2 regions of the Eubacterium sp. Marseille-QA0814 genome follow, and region 1 is predicted to be linked to the other one. Evidence: a T-box and tRNA genes for the amino acid it is inferred to sense, from the RefSeq annotation. Region 1 holds a T-box; the other holds one or more tRNA genes.
What was found. A T-box is a leader RNA that pairs with one kind of tRNA and senses whether it is charged. The one in region 1 lies ahead of pheS (phenylalanine--tRNA ligase subunit alpha), so its partner is inferred to be a tRNA-Phe.
Positions count from the first base shown of each region.

Region 2: it encodes a tRNA-Phe, which carries the amino acid that the T-box ahead of pheS (phenylalanine--tRNA ligase subunit alpha) is inferred to sense. The anticodon was not compared.

Region 1 is NZ_CBCPMG010000001.1:722,457-737,918, forward strand. Features, by position in the region: gene ACQY63_RS03375 (MATE family efflux transporter) at 1-231, opposite strand, end outside; gene ACQY63_RS03380 (hypothetical protein) at 246-398, opposite strand; gene ACQY63_RS03385 (hypothetical protein) at 553-2,562, opposite strand; gene ACQY63_RS03390 (ketopantoate reductase family protein) at 2,772-3,731, opposite strand; gene ACQY63_RS03395 (aldo/keto reductase) at 4,702-5,589, opposite strand; gene ACQY63_RS03400 (MerR family transcriptional regulator) at 5,692-6,096, shown strand; gene aroA (3-phosphoshikimate 1-carboxyvinyltransferase) at 6,353-7,630, opposite strand; gene ACQY63_RS03410 (NUDIX hydrolase) at 7,905-8,162, opposite strand; gene queA (tRNA preQ1(34) S-adenosylmethionine ribosyltransferase-isomerase QueA) at 8,190-9,233, opposite strand; gene dtd (D-aminoacyl-tRNA deacylase) at 9,359-9,805, opposite strand; gene pheT (phenylalanine--tRNA ligase subunit beta) at 10,015-12,432, opposite strand; gene pheS (phenylalanine--tRNA ligase subunit alpha) at 12,451-13,470, opposite strand; T-box leader at 13,594-13,814, opposite strand; gene ACQY63_RS03435 (IS3 family transposase) at 13,999-15,060, opposite strand; gene ACQY63_RS03440 (helix-turn-helix domain-containing protein) at 15,239-15,462, shown strand, end outside.
Region 2 is NZ_CBCPMG010000001.1:1,884,919-1,889,584, reverse strand. Features, by position in the region: rRNA gene ACQY63_RS08745 (23S ribosomal RNA) at 1-701, shown strand, start outside; tRNA gene ACQY63_RS08740 (tRNA-Asp) at 775-848, shown strand; tRNA gene ACQY63_RS08735 (tRNA-Val) at 935-1,007, shown strand; tRNA gene ACQY63_RS08730 (tRNA-Thr) at 1,212-1,284, shown strand; tRNA gene ACQY63_RS08725 (tRNA-Tyr) at 1,387-1,468, shown strand; tRNA gene ACQY63_RS08720 (tRNA-Met) at 1,511-1,584, shown strand; tRNA gene ACQY63_RS08715 (tRNA-Phe) at 1,591-1,663, shown strand; gene ACQY63_RS08710 (aminotransferase class I/II-fold pyridoxal phosphate-dependent enzyme) at 1,909-3,600, shown strand; gene ACQY63_RS08705 (hypothetical protein) at 3,825-4,409, shown strand; gene ACQY63_RS08700 (ATP-binding protein) at 4,648-4,666, shown strand, end outside.

The DNA.
Region 1 (15,462 bases):
TAAAGCTGCTCCTGCATCATAAATTGCTAATGCCGGTAAAGAAAATGTTGTAATTATAAGATAACTGTCACATGCACTCATTACTTCCTTTGTAATTTTCCCAAATAGCAGTCTTAATAATTGAGAATGGAATATTATAATTAATGCTGACAAAACCACTGATATAATTATTGAAATTAAAGGTAACTGACTTGATGATTGAGAAGCCTTCTTTTCATTTCTACTTCCTATATATTAGCTAATAATTACAGCACCACCTGATGATATTGCTGTAAACAAAAAATCAACACTGTGTTAAACGATGTAACTAATGACACACCTGAAATGTCTGCTTCACTGGAAAAACTTACAACAAAAGTGTCAGCTATACCAACAAACATTAGTAAAAACTGTTCCACAAATTTTCTTTTTTGCAGGCATATTTCTTTTCCTCCATAATATAATAAAATAAACATATTTATTAATAAACATATTTATTTTATTCTTTATTTACTTATATATCAAGAAAAGCAAGTAACAACTATATTAATAATTTGTTACTTGCTTTCAAGATTACTTTATTGAATTTTGTTCTATTCCTACTTTAGTATAATCTAAGACATCTTCTCTCTGGATTCTAAGATAATATTCACCCTTATCTATTGTAATACTTTTAGAAATTGATTTATCAGGCTGATTTGTACAATCAAGAGTAACTGTCTTTTCTGCAACATTATTACCTTTCTTAAACACTTCAGCTTTAACTTTACCATCCCATATAGAATTAATACTAATAATTATTTTCTTCTTTTTGTTATTTTTTAATTTAAACCATGCATCTTTTCCGTCATTATATGAGAAACGAAATTCGTTATAATCATTACCGCTTATATCAGCAGCCTTTCCCCTGTCTTTGCATATTGGTGTTCTATTAATACCATACAGATGAGTATTTATTTCGTATTGAGAATCAAGAGGACTTTCTAAGTAAACTCTATATTCACCTTTTGGTAATTCACATTCTATTAATTTTTTATTTTCTTCCCAATTACCTATATTATGTGTAACATCGCTCCACTTGTTATTCTCCTTTTTTTGTAATTTAACATTAACATTTATTTTTTTACCGGTTATGTTTTCTCCAAAAACTAGAGATACATATGCTCTTTGTTTTTTTACAGAAAAATTCCAATATTGTGGTTCTCCTGTACCAATAATTAATTCGTCATACGTATCAGTAAACTCAAATATATTTTTTTGATTATATAATTTCATTTCAACTTCGCCAATTTCAAAAAAATCATATTTTTTAAAGAATTTATCCCCTGGTACCTGTACTGTAAAACTTTCACCTTCTTTGAGTTTTATACTATAATAAGATGCATCAGGTAAAAGATTACCATTTATGTCATAAACTTTTATACCTCCACCTGTGTCAAACGACATTATACAATCATTCGTTGCTACAAATTTTACCTTTTTTGATTTGTAATGTTTGCAATAATATAATTCTCTTTCTATTTTAAATAGCTTAGGATCACATTTTACAATTTCATTATTAAAATCATAACAATCCTTATTTTTTTTCCAAATATCAGATTTTTTTCCTTTATACGATGATGGGAAATTTACTTTCTTTATCATAGCATACGTTGGGTCATAAACTACATATGTTGCATATGGTTTTCCTAGCGCCTGACAGATTCCATACTTAACTCCTTCTGGAATATTAACCACTGACATACAACCGGTATATCCCACCAATATACTTTTGTTGTAAATATAAAAGTCTCCTTTTTTAATTATGTACTTTTTTAATGTTGAAAAGAATTTATCCTTACCTAAAAAGTTAAATAATACCTGTATGCTATCATGCTTTAATTTTTTATTTTTCATTACTACCTTTGCATCTTGTATAATGTGATTAAATTCAACATTTCCAACATACTTACTTACAGAAGAAGGTAATACAATCTTCTTTAACTTTTTACACGAAGTATCTTCTCCCTCATCATCACAATCATTATACTTAGCATAATTATTACACTCATATGTCATTCCGCTCACATCTATTATTTTACACCCTTTTCGTATTGTTAATTTTTTCATTTCAGTTGGCATTGCTACGAATTTTTTGCCATTTTTTGTGTATATTATCCCTTTAAAACTTTTGTATTTTTTGTCTTTACTACTAACCTTGTATGTCTTTGTTTTGTAATAACATACCATTTTTTCAGACGTTAATGGTGAATTAAACTTTACCATATTCACTGTTATCGGATAATAATGAGTATAATATGATTCATAAAATTTCAAATCACCCGGAACTTCTAACACTTTTACTTTTTTACAACTCTTAAAAGGTTCTATTGGAAGTTTTTTCACCCCTTTTTTCACAACAACCTTTTTAATTTTCCCTGCATTTTTAAATTTTGCATTTTTAGGAATTTTTCCTGTCACTGTTAACGTACTCCCGTTCACATAATAATTTTGATTTTTTGCCTGTACGTTACCACTTGATATAAATATAATCCCACAAAGTACCCCTATTGAAATGCATAACTTTAATAATTTTTTGTTCAATATAAACTCCTCCCTTTTCTCCTAATACTTTTGTAAGTTTTTCTTATTCAATTGTTATACTCACAAAAAATAATTTTTATTGCATAAAATTAAAAAAGAGCTAAAATTAAAAAAATCAGAAATATTTTATATGCTTGATAAGTAAATTTTTTACCGGACAAACCGGTAAGAAAAGTAATATCTAACTCAAAATATTTCTGACTTATTTTTTATTTTGACCATGTAACTTTGTCATTATCACCCTCATAATTAAACATACCGTCATTTTTTTCTTCTAATGCTTTAATTATGTGGTAAGTATACTCATTGTGCGGTGTAGGAATCCCAAGTTCCTTTCCCATACGAACCAACGCCCCTGAAAACATATCAATTTCTGTGTGCCTGCCTGCATCTATATCTTGCAATGTTGAATAACGTGCCGATGCTTTTACTGCACTTCCACGACCTGAGGAATCATCAATCACGCTTAAATCTATTTCCTTAGCCTCTGCAATACTTTCAACTTCTCTTCTTAAGGCTTTTCTAATAAAACTCATATGCTCACTGTCGTGATAACAGCCAACACCTGCACCTAGAATTGCCTGTGGTAAGTTGTTGCAAACATTAAGTCTGAATTTTCCCCATATTTCTTCCTGTATAAATTTTGTCACTCTCCAATGAATTCCCGTATTATCAAAAAGATGGTTTATTGCTTTTATTCGCTCACTTTCATAAGGTGGCTGTAATTCTCCAAAAATTATCCCAATTGTTGTTTCAGGATCAAAATGAAAGCCATCCTCCTTCTTTTGGGAAGCAACCTTAATAAAAGAATGTAAAATATTGTTAGGGTTAATTCTTTTTCCAATAATCTCCTCACTATCCACACCATTCATAAGGCTCATTACAATTGTGTTTTCACCTACAATCTTTTCTATATCATCTAATGTATCAGGTAAATTGCCATATTTCAAAGCTACTATTAAAAGGTCAATATTTTCAGCCTCTTCAGGTGTCCATACATTCGGCTTATACTTAACGCCGTTTATTGTAATGCCCTCACTCTTTAATCTCTTATTTCGTTTGTCTTTTGCAACAACACCTAATTCAATGCCGTCCTTATTTGACAGTCCCCATATAACATAAGAACCCACAGCTCCAGCTCCTAATATTGCTGCTTTTTTAATCTTCATCTCTAGTTTTCTCCTAATGTTTCTATATCGTAATTCCGTAATATAAATGCTAGGTTAAATTATTAAATATATTATCTCGTATTTCTAATTTGTGGAAATTATTTTTAATTTACTTAATCTCATGACTTATTGTAAAGTATGTACCACAAGTGAAATCATCATACATACCAATATCCACAACCAATAACAAAATGGGATTAACGTAATAATTCCCGGAACAAAAATTAATGTTTTCTGCTACACCTTTTGTAGTTCCCGTTGCTGAAAAATAAACTACAATATCTTTCTTATCTGCTTTTGCATTTTTCTGATTTTCAGCTATTGTATCTTTTGTCGAATCATCTTTTGCATTTTCCTATTTTGATGTTTATTCTGATGACGATTCTGTAGTTACTTTTTGATTTTTGCTTTGGGTATTACCGCAACCTACTATAGATATTATAAGTACACCTGCCAATAACAACATAATTAATTTTCTCATTTCAAATCCTCCTTGTAATATTTAATTTACTAAACATAAATGCCTAATATTTGTTTCATATTGCAACTGCTAAAAAATTTTTAAAACTCTAAATTTCATAATTTTCACCTTTTAATTTATATAACTTTAAATTGCTTCCATTTTCCACCTCTAAATCTAATCCAGAAAATTATGCCTCTTGTAATCCAGTCAAGACACATTGCATAGGCAATTCCAATTACTCCAAGATTTAAAACGATAGCAAGTAATATTGAGAATACAAGTCGTACTCCCTGGATTTTTTTAATTCGTTTCTTTCTCAATTTTATATTTAAAGAGTTCCTAAATATAAACTTACCAATGCCTACAATTTATTTCTAATTAAAAAATGTAGGTGCTTTACTTAACACCTACATTCTATACCTAATATTATTTGAATGTCTATATTAAATTCTTTATTATGCTTTATGAGCATTTAAAATCAAAAAACTTCATAAATACACTATTTGCTTACCAGTTCTTCTTTTCTTTACTACTGTCGTGTTGTGTTTTACGCTCTTCTACTATTTTTACAAACCATTCAACCATTGCAGGATCCTGATGAGAGAAAAACGAACTTGTAGCAGTATCCATCTGTGCAATCTTATTCATATCTGTCTCGTCCAATGTAAAATCAAATACATTGAAATTTTCAATCATACGGTCCTTGTGTACAGATTTTGGAATTACAATAACACCACGTTGTATATGCCATCTTAGCATAACCTGAGCAGTTGTTTTACCATGCTTTTCACCAATTTGTCGTAAAACCTTGTTTTCAAAAAGACCATTTCTACCCTCTCCAAATGGTGCCCATGCTTCCAGTTTAACGTCATATTTGTCTGCCCATTCTTTTAAATTATTTTGTTGATTCAAAGGATGTGTTTCCATTTGATTTACCATAGGTTTTACTCTTGTAAAGTTTGCAAACTCTACCATTCTATCTACATAATGGTTAGAAATTCCAATAGCACGGAGTTTTCCTTCGTCATAAAGTTCTTCCAGTGCCTTCCATGCTCCATAAGTATCTCCAAAAGGTTGATGTAATAACATTAAATCTAAATAGTCGGTACGCAATTTCTCCATTGATTCCAAAACAGATTTTTTACACTCTTCATAACCAAAATGTTCAATCCATACTTTTGAAGTTAAAAAAATTTCTTTTCTGTCAATACCAGATTTTTCAATCGCATGACCTACTTCTTCCTCGTTAAAATAACTTTGAGCTGTATCTATACTACGATAGCCAACTTCCAAAGCATCTAAAACACATCTCTCACATTCCTCTTTTGTTACCTGATAAACACCGTATCCCAGCTGTGGCATTTTTACACCATTACTTAAAGTAATATACTCCATTTTTTGACCTCCTTCTTGATTTGCTATTTATGTCATGATACAATTCTAGCAGTCGGTAGTTACTACCGGTCAAGTTTTTTTTTAAATTTTTGGAGGGATTTTATGTATTCAATGAAAGAAGCTTGCAAATTGACAGATATGACCTACGAGACTTTAAAATTCTATTGTAATGAAGGACTTGTACCTAATGTAAAAAGAGATAAAAGAAATTATCGAATATTCGATGACCATGATATTAAATGGATTCAAAGTTTAAACTGTCTAAAGAACTGTGGCATGAGTATTGCTGAAATGAAAGAATATCTTGCACTTTGTTTAAAAGGAGAATCCTCAATTCCAGAGAGAACAATCATACTTAACCACAAAAAAGAAGCTCTGATTCAATCTATTAATAAGCTTCAACAGGCAGTTGAATATATAGATTGGAAACAGAACTTTTATGACGAAGTTTTATCTGGTAAAACTCAATACTATAGTAATCTTATTCCTGAAATGCACAAAAAATAACAACAAATTTTTACGCATCTATTTCTATATAATAATAAATTCTCTAATTTTTCTATTACATAAAAACATTCCACTGGGAATCCCCCCTAGTGCAAATATAAATTAGATGCAAATGAGCACGCATTCAGTATGTAAAATGTTTCAGTGACATTCCTTATAATTTAAATTTATTTATACTTTAGTACGTTTTAATTTTAATATTAAGATTAAATTTGATTTTAATTCATAGCACTACTATTATATTAAATCTTATATTTTAATAAATATTCTCCAATACGTCAAAATAATTCTCAAATGTTTTCCTACAACACATTGGATTGTCTATAATGACACCATCAATTACAAGCCCTGCCATTGCAAAACTCATTGCCACACGGTGATCCTCATAAGTGTCAATTTCACATCCATGAAGAACGCCCGGCTCAATAACTACGTCCGTTTCTGGCTCTTCAATAATTTCTGTCTTACAACCAAGTTTCTTCAGCTCTGTTGCAATTACTGCCACTCTGTCTGATTCCTGACCTCTAATGTGATCTATATTTTTAATAATAGTTTTTGAGTTTGCAAATGCAGCTACAACAGCCATTGTAAGTGCCTGATCTGAAAAGTCAGACATATCAATTTCGATTCCCGGATAGCTGTCAATACTTGCTCCATCAACTTCAACACCAGCAGATGTATCTGTTAATTTACAGCCTAACTTTTCCAAAACCGTTAAAAACTTAATATCACCCTGCATAGAGTTTAAATGAATACCTTTTACAACACTTTTCACTTTAAGTAAAATTGCCATGGCATAAAAATAGCATGCTGCCGACATATCAGGCTCAACCTCATAAGCATCCAATTTTACTTCCTGTTTTTTTATGTTATATGTATTGTTATTTTTTTCAAATTTAATGCCAAACTGTTCTAACATTCTAAGGGTAATCTTTATGTAAGCACCATTTGGTCTCGAACCTGTCAGATTAACTTCCATTCCGTTAACTGCAGCTACCATAAGCAATGCACTTGCATACTGACTACTTTTAGAGGTATCGATTGATATTTTTGTTTCACCTATCCCCTTTGAATTTAATTTAAAAGGAAAATGTCCTTCTTTTTCTAAATATTCTATTTCTACACCATTTTCCATAAGCTTGTTAAGTAACTCACTCATTGGTCTTTTTTTCATTTGCTCAGAAGATTCTAATGTATATTTTCCACCACATACGGCAAGTAACACTGTCATAAATCTTGCTGCAGTTCCTGCACTTCTAACATTTATTGTAGCTTCATTATTTGGAATTCTTCCGTTCTCCCCTTGAATCACAACTGTTTTTGCATTTTCATCAATTTCCAGTTTAAAGCCAAGTTTATCCAGGCAGTCCAAAAAAGCTCTTGAATCATCACTAAATAAAACGCCACTAAGCTTACATTTTCCATTTGAAATTGCAGCTAACATTAATGCTCTGTTTGTAATACTTTTTGACCCCGGTACCTCAACATTTATATCTTTCTTATTTATAACTTTTTTTACTGTATATTTTTCCATAATTTCTTATTCTTTCTTTTGATAAATTATTCGTTTTCTAATAACCTATTTGCAACGTCATATATTTTCTATCATCCGTTTAACCTACAAACTGCTACTATCATATCATTTAATACACTTCTTATTCAAGGTATCACTTTCGTAACTTTAAATTTTTTTCATTTTCGAAAGTGGTATTTACATATATTATGAAAAAAATAAGCGAAAATATCATAGTTTTTTAAATTTAAGAAGATACTATAATATTTTCGCCTAATTAATTGATTATTTAGTTTTAAAATTGTAATAGCTCGCCTTTAAGTGTTTCAATATAATATGTAAAATCCATTATATGTAAAAGCATAATATCATCTTTTGTTATGGTTGTTTCTTCTTCAAGTTCTCTATATGCAGCATCAAGTCCATTTTCGTTTTTTTCTATTTTTCCACCCACAAAATTTGCTAATCCCTTATACGGATCTTTTTTTCTTTTACACATCAATATTTTATCTGCATTTTCATTATATACTACTATTACATTGTATCCTCTCATATTTTCACCCTTATAAAGTTTATTCTATTACTTTACATCACTTTCATTAGTAATAAACATTGCATCACCAAAACTAAAGAATCTATACTTTTCTTCTACAGCAGTTTTGTAAGCATTAAGGATATTGTCTCTTCCAGCTAACGCTGATACAAGCATTAATAATGTTGATTCTGGCAAATGGAAGTTAGTAATAAGGCAGTCAATTGCCTTAAATTTGTAACCTGGATAAATAAAAATCTGTGTCCAACCACTGCCGGCATGAATCACACCATTTTCGTCTGCCACAGTTTCAAGAGTTCTTGTGCTGGTTGTTCCAACAGAAATAACTCGTCCACCATTTGCCTTTGTATCATTTATCATTTTGGCATCTTCTTCGTCCACCATATAAAATTCAGAATGCATATGATGTTCCAGAATATTTTCTACCTTTACAGGTCTAAAAGTTCCAAGTCCAACATGAAGTGTAACGTGTGCAATCTTTACACCTTTTTCCTTAATCTGCTCCAGCAACTCCTTTGTAAAATGAAGACCTGCTGTTGGTGCAGCTGCGGAACCTTCATACTTTGCATAAACTGTCTGATATCTGTTTTTGTCTTCAAGCTTGTGTGTAATATAAGGTGGAAGTGGCATTTCTCCAAGCTGATCCAACACCTCTTCAAATATTCCCTCGTACTTAAACTGAATAAGACGATTGCCTTCTTCAACCACGTCAATTACTTCACCCATTAAAAGTCCATCACCAAAACTAATAACCGTTCCCGGCTTACACTTCTTTCCAGGCTTTACTAAAGTTTCCCAAACGTCATTTTCACGTCTCTTTAATAATAAAACTTCAATCTTTGCATTAGTACCTACTTTGCTACCATAAAGTCTTGCCGGCAACACCTTTGTGTCATTTATAACAAGGCAGTCACCTTCATGTAAATAGTCTATTATTTCCTTAAAAATATGATGTTGCACTTCACCTGTATTCTTGTTAAGAACCATTAATCTTGAACTACTTCTGTCTTCTAATGGATCCTGTGCAATTAATTCTTCCGGTAAATCATAATAATAATCATGTAAACTCATTTTATCTGCGTCACTCATAACTGTTCCTCTTTTCATCTATACTTAAAACTATCAAATCTAATTTTTGTTTTTAAACTAACTTTAAATTTTTTAAATAATATATTCCAACATTAAACGGACTATTTTTATAGCTGTTCACTATCTAATACTATTGTAAATGGACCGTCATTTTCAAGTTTAACTTTCATATCAGCGCCAAACTCGCCTGTTTCAACAACCTTAACCATTTCCCTGCATTTTTCAATTATGTACTCATACATTTCATTTGCCATGTCAGGTGCACCTGCATTAATAAAAGATGGTCTGTTGCCTTTTTTACAATTTGCATACAATGTAAACTGAGACACTAATAAAAGTTCTCCATCAACATCTGCTAAAGCCAAATTGGTCTTTCCGTTTTCATCATCAAATATACGCATACCTATTAATTTCTTAATCATCTTATCAGCGATTTCTTTTGTATCATCATTTGACACCCCAATAAACACTAAAAAACCTTTATTGATTTTTCCAACAATTTTTTCATCAATTGTTACACTTGCATTATTTACTCTTTGAATTACAAATTTCATATTAAACCATTCCTTGCATATTATTTTCAACTAATCTATTTTACACTATTCTTATATTTTTGTCATTAGTTGGTGGAATAAAGTATTTCTTCTAGCAAAAAAAGATGAATATTTCTCTCCCACTTCATATGGAAAAAATAATACTCATCTTTTTTATATTTTTAATATAACTATTCGACTATAAACATTTATCGGATAATAGTCAAACCCTAGCCTCTTAACTGGATTCCTAAACGCTCTAATCCGTTAAGAATTTTCTTCATTGCTCCTGCAATATCGTTTTCTTCAAGAGTTCTGTCTTTTGCTCTAAATACAATATTGTAAGCAACTGACTTAAATCCTTTTTCAATCTGATCACCTTCGTAAATGTCAAATAAGCTATAGCTTTCAAGGATTTTTCCACCACGCTGCTTAATAACTGCTTCAATGTCACCAACTAAAATTTCTTTTGGTACAACCATTGAAATATCACGTGAAACAGCAGGGAATTTTGCAATTCCTTCATACTTCTTATCAAAGTTAGCCATTTCGTAAATGTATGGCATATCAATAACAGCAACATATGCTCTTGTTTTCATATTGTAATTTTCGCAAACTGTTGGATGAACTTCTCCTAAGTATCCAATAACTGTGTCATTGTATACAACATTTGCCTGTCTGCCAGGATGTAAGAATGTCTTACCAGCCTTTGCATCATAAGAAATGTCTTTGTCAATTCCAACCTGTCCTAAAAATTCTTCTACAACACCTTTCATTGTGAAGAAATCTCCATTTCCGTAGAATCCTAATGTAAACTGCATTCTTTCATCTGGAAGGTCAGTTACAGGTAATGCCTTTGGAATATAAATATTACCCATTTCAAATAATCTTACATCTTTGTTACGTCTGTTGTAGTTTGTTGCAAGTGATGTAAGCATACCGTTAAGAGATGTTGTTCTCATAACACTGAAGTCTTCTCCTAAAGGATTTGAGATTGTAACTGTTTTTCTTAATTCACTGTCTTCAGGTAAAAGTAATTTATCAAATACCTTTGGACTTTCAAATGAATATGTCATTCCCTGTGAGAAACCACAGTATAAAGCAACACTTCTTGCAAGTTCATCAATTCTTAATTTTTCTGATAATTTTCCTGAAGTTGCCTCTCCTGAAGGTAATGTTGTAGGAATCTTATCATATCCGTAGAATCTTGTAATTTCTTCTGCAATATCACACATGCCGATTAAGTCCTGTCTAAATGTAGGAACTGTAATCATCTTTGTTTCTTTATCATATTCTAATTCTAAAGCTGGGAAGTAGCTAATCATTTCTTCTTCTGTTAAATCAAATCCAATAAGATTATTTACATAATCAGGATCAAATTTAATCTGATGTTCTTCCTTCTTTTCAGGATAGAAATCAACCATTCCTTCAACTACTTCACCTGCGCCTAATTCTTCGATTAACTGGCATGCTCTGTTAATAGCTGCTTCTGCATTGTTAGGATCAAGTCCTTTTTCAAACTTTCCTGATGCGTCAGTTCTAAGACCAACTCTCTTAGATGAAAGACGGATATTTGTACCATCAAAGCATGCAGCTTCAAATAACATATCCTGAACATCATCTGTAATCATTGAGTTTTCTCCACCCATGATTCCAGCTAAACCGATTGCTTTTTCTTCATCACAAATCATAAGCATATCTCTGTCTAATGTTCTTTCCTGTCCATCTAATGTTGTGAATTTTTCACCGTCTTCTGCACGACGTACCACAATCTTGTTTCCTTTGATTGTTGAAAGATCATACGCATGCATTGGCTGACCAAATTCTTCCATAACATAGTTTGTAATATCAACTAAGTTATTAATTGGTCTGATACCACAGGCACTAAGTCTTCTCTGCATCCATTCAGGTGATGGAGCAATCTTTACATTTTTAACAACCTTAGCACAGTATCTTGGGCAAAGCTCTGCATCCTTTACTTCTACTTTGATGTAGTCATTTACATCACCTGTTGTTCCAACAGCCTTAACTTCAGGAGCAACAAATGGCTTTCTAAATGTTGCTGCAGCTTCTCTAGCAATTCCTAATACGCTATAGCAATCTACTCTGTTAGATGTAATTTCATATTCAAAAACTGTATCATGTAAACCTAATACTTCTACAGCATCAGCTCCTACTTCTACACTGTCATCAAAAATATAAATACCATTTTCAGGTGCTTCAGGATAAAATTCTGTAGTTGAACCTAATTCTTCAATAGAACACATCATTCCGTTTGATTCAACACCACGAAGTTTTCCTTTTTTGATTTTGATTCCACCAGGAGTTTTCTTTCCATCATGTCCTCCTGCAACTCTACCACCGTCTAATACAACAGGTACTTTTAAACCTTCCTTTACATTTGTTGCACCTGTAACGATCTGAGTTGTTTCTGTTCCAATATTAACCTGGCAAATAACTAATTTATCTGCATCAGGGTGCTTTTCAATTTTTTCAATTTGTCCAACAACAATTTTATCAAGGTCAGCGTCAAGTCTTTCAAAACCTTCGCACTTTGTTCCTGATAAAGTCATTGCATCCATGTATTCCTGATCAGTACATTCAAGGTCAGGAACGTATGCCTTAATCCATGATAGTGGTGTATTCATTATAATTCCCTCCTTTAATTAAAACTGATTTAAGAAACGGTCATCGTTCTCATATAATAATCTCATGTCATCGATTTCGTATTTAAGTAATGCGATTCTTTCAAGACCTACACCAAATGCAAATCCCTGATATTCATTAGGGTCAATTCCACCCATTTCAAGTACATGTGGATGAACCATACCACAACCAAGAATTTCAATCCAGCCTTCACCCTTACAGAATCTACATCCTTTACCGCCACACTTAAAGCATGTAACGTCAACTTCTGCACTTGGTTCTGTAAATGGGAAGTGATGTGGTCTAAACTTAATCTTTGTATTTTCACCAAAAAGTTCTTTTGCAAACTGCTCTAAAGTACCCTTTAAATCAGCCATAGTTACATTCTTATCAATTACCAAACCTTCAATCTGGTGGAATGATGGTGAATGAGTTGCATCTACCTGGTCTGATCTAAATACTCTACCTGGACTAACAATTCTAATAGGTGGCTGAGTATTTTCCATTACTCTTGCCTGAACTGATGAAGTCTGAGTTCTAAGTACGATATTTTTATTTATATAGAATGTATCCTGTTCATCTTTTGCAGGATGATTTTCAGGTATATTTAAAGCTTCAAAGTTGTAATGGTCAAATTCAACTTCAGGCCCTTCAACAACTTCGTAACCCATTCCTACGAAAATTCTTTCAAGTTCTTCTAAAGCTAAAGTATTTGGATGCTTATGACCTACTTTATTTTTCTTTGCAGGTAAAGTAACATCAATAACTTCTGCTTTAAGCTTAGCCTCTCTTGCTTTTGCTTCAAGGTCTTTCTTTACATTTTCTAATTCTTCTTCAATACGCTTTCTTGTATCATTTACAAGCTGACCAACTTTTGGTCTGTCTTCAGGGGCAACATCCTTCATACCTTTTAATACTTCAGTAAGCTGTCCTTTTTTACCAAGAATCTCTACTCTTACATCATTAAGTACACTAATGTCCTTGGCATCTTTGATTTTTGCAATTGCCTGTTCTCTAATTGCTTCTAATCTTTCCTTCATTGTACAGTATCCTTTCTATAAGATATAGTATATTTTTTACACTTTGTTTTCCATTTAATATTTACGGTAAACAAATGTAAAATTAAAAAATTTTTATGCAAAAGAAAAGTCCCTGCATAAAAATGCAGGGACGAAATATCTATCCGCGGTACCACCCTTATTTTCACAAACGTGAACTCTCAAAATACTTAACGCGTATTAAACGTCACATGCTACTTTGATTTCACAAGTGAGGCTCCTGTGGGAAATTCAAATATTTTTGTTACTTAAAAGACCTTCCAGCCGATGAGTCTTTCTCTCTTAAAGAATAAAAATATCCTACTTTGCACATTCAATGCCTTTGTCAACGAAAAATATTTTAACATAGATATTTTTTAGTGTCAACCAAACTAATAAAACATATTTTACTACCAAAATTAAAATTTTAAATTTCACTCTCCACCGGGCATGCGGACATTTTTTTAGACCGCTATGCCTATACTCCTTCTATAATCTAGAGGACTAAGTCCTCCGAGTGTTGATTTAATTCTATCTTTGCAATACCAACGCATATTTAAGAGTAGCAATAGCATTCCTTAACATAGTGTTGGCAAGTTCTGCGTTTGGAGAAGTGCCTATAGTCCAACTCACCGGCATACCATCGAGGCAGTCAATTATCGGAGAAAGATATACTTTCCCTGCTTTGATAGAAAACTCTGTGATATCAGTAAGCCATTTCTGATTCGGTTTTGTAGCATGGAAATCTCTATCTATAACATTCTCCACCGCAGGTGTTATTTCACCTTTATAGGAGTTATATTTCTGTCTGCGTTTTCGTCTGATAATTAGTTTTTCCTGCTTCATAATACGGCGAACCACTTTTTCAGAAACTTTTATACCTTCACGATGAAGCAGCATATGAATTCTTCGATAACCAAATATATCTCGATTTTCATGAAACAGTTGTATGATTCTTTTGCGAAGATCAGAGTATTTATCTTCTGCATAAATGGTTTTTTCTTGATAATAATAGCTGCTTTTTGCAAGTTTAAGTTTTTTAAGAAGATTCAGCAGTGAATACTTATTTTTCAAGGCATCGATTATCACTGCCTTCTCCCGATTTGTGAGAGCTGTCTGATCGATGCCGGGGTCTTTTTTTAATACATTGATTGTTTCTTTAAGAATATCTATTTCCATCTGCATATCGAGCATCTGAGCTTTGAGCTCATTGATATCTTCTGCAGATGTGATATCATTTGGACTTACATTAATGTTGGCAGTAGTTTTTTTCATGGGTTGAAAACATCCCTTCTCCCGATACTCCCTAATCCATTTATATACCAAGGAAGGTGTGTATCCGATTTCTTCTGCCACTAATTTTACAGGCTCGCCTTTAATAAGGCAACGTTTAATTACATTATGTTTCAATTCAGTTGGAGCTTGTCTCCAATGTTTTTGATTTGGAACATCGTAATATTCAGGATATTTTTTACGCCAATGATAAAGCATCGGTGAAGATGGATAACCTAAGATCTGGATTACTTTATCAGGTGATCCTGTGGCTTTTAACAATACAAGTGCTGTCGATATTTGTTCTTGTGTGTACCTCATAACATATCAGGCATTACACAGTCCAACTTTTCGTCCGCATGCCCATTTCACAGTGGAATTTACTTTTACATAAGTGGAATTTAACCTTTCACACCATTTTCATCTACCCATTTGCATATTTGTCTCTTTACCTGTATGCTTTTTCCATGCTCTCTGATAACGGTAGAAGGAGGTACACATGTCTAACCTTATACCGGGAAACCAGAAACACTTAACTTTAGATGACCGTAAATTTATTGAAGACTCTCTAAATGAAGGTCTTTCCTTCAAGGAGATTGCCAAATATCTTTGTAAGGATCCTACTACCATTTCAAAAGAGATTCGTCTTCACCGGGTTGATGACATTCAACCCAAACGGATATTTAATAATCCACACAACTTTTGCACCAGAAGATTTAGGTG
Region 2 (4,666 bases), 1.2 Mb from region 1:
TAACATGCAGCCGTTATCCGGCTGGTGGACAATGTCAGGTGGGGAGTTTGACTGGGGCGGTCGCCTCCGAAAGAGTATCGGAGGCGCTCAAAGGTTCCCTCAGAATGGTCGGAAACCATTCGCAGAGTGCAAAGGCATAAGGGAGCTTGACTGTGACACCGACGGGTGGAGCAGGTACGAAAGTAGGACTTAGTGATCCGGTGGTATAAAGTGGGATTGCCATCGCTCAACGGATAAAAGCTACCCTGGGGATAACAGGCTTATCACTCCCAAGAGTTCACATCGACGGAGTGGTTTGGCACCTCGATGTCGGCTCATCGCATCCTGGGGCTGTAGTAGGTCCCAAGGGTTGGGCTGTTCGCCCATTAAAGCGGTACGCGAGCTGGGTTCAGAACGTCGTGAGACAGTTCGGTCCCTATCCGGCGTGGGCGTAGGATATTTGAGAGGAGCTGTCCTTAGTACGAGAGGACCGGGATGGACTGACCTCTGGTGTACCTGTTGCATTACCAAATGCATCGCAGGGTAGCCAAGTCGGGACGGGATAAACGCTGAAGGCATCTAAGCGTGAAGCCCCCCTCAAGATGAGATATCCCATTCGTAAGAATTAAGACCCCTTGAAGACTACAAGGTTGATAGGTCAGAGGTGGAAGTGCAGTAATGCATGCAGCTGACTGATACTAATAGGTCGAGGGCTTATCCATGAAGGAAGGAAAGAGGAGTTATCTCCGGATGTAAAGATTTTTCAGTGTGTGGTTTTGAATGTATAATTCAGATGGCCCGGTGGCTCAGCTGGTTAGAGCGCCGCCCTGTCACGGCGGAGGTCGTGGGTTCGAACCCCATCCGGGTCGCTAAAAAAGAAAAGAAACTGATGCGAGGAGGTCGAAAGCAGTAAGCACGCTTTCTCAACCTCTTTTATTTTTATCAAAAAAGAAATGGGATCTTAGCTCAGCTGGGAGAGCATCTGCCTTACAAGCAGGGGGTCACAGGTTCGAGCCCTGTAGGTCCCACTAAATGCAGAAATGCATTGTGGAAGACATTTCCGAAGATGATTGCATCGCAAAAGAAAACCATGTTTCCAAGCGGCACGCAATCAAAAATAAATACGCCGATGTGGCTCAATTCAGGCTTATTGACTTTGTCAATAAGAGGAGAGCAGTCAAGGGAAGCTTGGCTCTGCCAATTGAGCAGAAAGGTTGATAAAAAATAAATACGCCGATGTGGCTCAATTGGCAGAGCAGCTGATTTGTAATCAGCAGGTTAACGGTTCGAGTCCGTTCATCGGCTTTCTTGGAAAGAGGAAGTCATTAAGAAAAGCCAAAGATTCAGAAGTCATGAATGATGATTTTGGTGAATCATGGAAAGGCAGTTCACTTTCTAAGTTATAATGGGCAGATTCCCGAGTGGCCAAAGGGGGCAGACTGTAAATCTGTTGGCACCGCCTTCGAAGGTTCGAATCCTTCTCTGCCCAGTATTGCAAACAAGCAAGAAAAGAAATATAATAGAATAACAGCGCGGGGTGGAGCAGTCTGGAAGCTCGCCGGGCTCATAACCCGGAGGTCATAGGTTCAAATCCTATTCCCGCAACTCAATGCCCAGTTAGCTCAGTTGGTAGAGCAGAGGACTGAAAATCCTCGTGTCTCTGGTTCGATTCCGGAACTGGGCATTTGTTATGTGAAACTGTAGATGTTACCCGGTAATGTCTACAGTTTTTCTTTTATCATTTTTATTGTTTTAGAAATGTTTAGAAAAATTAGTTTATATGTTTTGGAGGCGTTGTTAATGTATTTTTTGTATATTTTACTTTGCTAGTTACTTATTAGCATTTATGTTATAATCAAAGTTATGAGTAAAGAGAGTTTATATAGTAAATTAATTGAATATAGCAAAAATGGAAGATATCCATTGCATATGCCAGGACACAAGCGACAGAGAAAATTATTTGATTTTAATAAAGCGTTTGTTGGTGATGAAGATTTTTTTAATAAGCCAGTTGATAACTCGGTTAACGAGTTAAATGAAGATAAAGAAATAAGTGTATATGTTAATAACCAATATGATCCCTTTGATATAGACATAACAGAAATAAATGGTTTTGATGATTTGCATCATCCTGAGGGAATAATAAAAGCTGCTATGGAAAATGCTTCAGATTTTTTTGGAACAAGGGCTACATTTTTTCTTGTTAATGGAAGTTCATGTGGAATTTTATCTGCAATTACCGCGGTTACAAATATAGGCGATACTATTATTTTAGGGAGAAACTGTCACAAATCAGCTTATAATGCTGTTCAGCTAAGAGATTTGAATGTTGAATATGTGTATCCTGAAATAGTTGAAGGGTTTAATATAAGTGGTGGTTATAAACCGGAAGAAATTGAACAAAAATTTGTCGAAGCAGAAAAGAAAAATATAAAAGTTAAAGCTGTTGTAATAACAAGTCCAACTTATGAGGGTATAGTTTCTGATATTAAAAAAATTGCAGAAATTGTTCACGGACACAATAGCATTCTTATTGTTGATGAAGCACATGGTGCTCATATGATTTTAAGTGATGAGTTTCCTACTTCGGCTTACAAATTAGGGGCTGATATTGTTATAGAAAGTGCACACAAAACGCTTCCTGCAATGACACAGACAGCCTTTTTACATATGCATGGGGACAAAGTTTCAGTAAAAGATGTTCAGAGGATGTTATCAGTTTATCAGTCAAGTAGTCCATCTTATGTACTTATGTCCAGCCTTGACAAATGTATAAGAGAGTTACCAACAAAAGGGCAAAAAGATGCTAACGAAATGTTAATAACTCTAAAGAAATTCCATAATAGAGTTAAAAATCTTAAAGTATTAAAAGTGTTAGATCGTAGTATTATAGGAAAAAACAGTGTGTATGATTTTGATATTTCTAAAATTGTTATTTTTCTTAATATGAAGTTGAGGAGTATAGAAAAAGATAATGTAGAATTAAATATTACAAAACTAAATAATACCGTATCAAGCAATACCGTATTAAGTGATACTGTATTAAACAATACCCTATTAAGTAATACAGTATCAGATAAAGCAGAAATAAATAATGCTAAATTAGATAACGCCAAAACAAATAATACTGAATTAAATACCGATAAAATAAATGAAACTTATGATGGAAAATATCTTGAGAGCATTTTAAGAGAAAAATATAATTTCGAAATAGAAATGTGTTCCAAAGATTATGTAATCGGTATGACTTCTATATGTGATAACATGGATGAGATATTAAGACTTGCTGATAATTTAGTGGAAATAGATAATTATATAGCTGATAAAATTAAAGATAAAAGTTTGTTAGAGCAAACAAATACTGAAATTTTATTAGAAAAAACGGAGCAGGTAATGACAATATATGAGGCATTATTATGCAAAAAAGAAAAAATAGATGTTTATAATGCTGTAGGTCGGATAAGTGCAGGATATGTGTATATTTATCCGCCTGAGATACCAATTATTGTACCAGGGGATTTAATTACAAATCAAATGTTGAAAAAAATAATGGAATATAAAATGTCTAATTTAAATATAAAGGGAATTGATAATGAAAAAATTATTGTTATCAAAAGATAAATTTTTTATATTTACATTAATTATTAATTTATGTAAATATTTGATTATTTATTATAAATATTTAATTAATCATTATGAATAATTGATTAGTTACTGTAAATGATTAATTACTTATTATGAACATATAGTAGATACTAAAGGTTAGATAATGAATGTGAAAAATTCTATTATTATAATTATTAGGAATGGTATGGATTATAGTATGCCTGTAAGTTGGAGGAGATATGTCAAAAATATTTTTTGTATTGGGAAAAAGTTGTAGTGGAAAAGATACAATTTTTAGATATTTGAAAAATAATAAGGAATTAAATTTAAAAACAATTGTTGGTTACACAACAAGACCAATGAGAGAAGGGGAACAGGAGGGTGTGGAATACCATTTTGTTAGTAGGGAAAAACTTGCTGAATATAGAAAACAGGGAAAAATTATTGAGTGCAGAGATTATGATACTGTGTACGGAGTGTGGAGTTATTTCACATTAGATGACGGTCAAATTAATTTGGGTGCGGATAATTACATTTATATAGGAACTTTGGAGTCTTACAATGCCATGGTTAAGTATTATGGAAAAGATGTGGTGGTACCTATATATGTAGAAGTAGAAAATGGTGAAAGATTAGAGCGTGCCATAAAAAGAGAGCGCTTGGAGAAAGAGCCAAAATACGCTGAACTTTGTAGAAGATTTCTTGCAGATGAGGAAGATTTTAAGGAAGAAAACATCAAAAATGCCGGTATTGAAAGAAGATACATGAATGATGATTTAGACAGATGTATTGCCGAGATTGTGGAAACAATTAATAAATTATGATATGATAAAAGTTAGGTTTGTGAATAATAAAGTCTTTGTTTGTAAGTTAAAGATTTTAGAGTTTATGTGAAAGAAAGACCGTAATCTGTAAGTTAGAGAATTTTAAAGTTTACGGGAAAAAAGACCGTAATCTGTAAGTTAAAAGATTTTAGAGTTTACAGGAAAAAAGACTGCAATTTGCAGGTTAAAAGATTAGTAGTTTATAAAGTATTAAATTTTGTTGGATATAAAGGATAGTATGGAGTCAGAAAGAATTT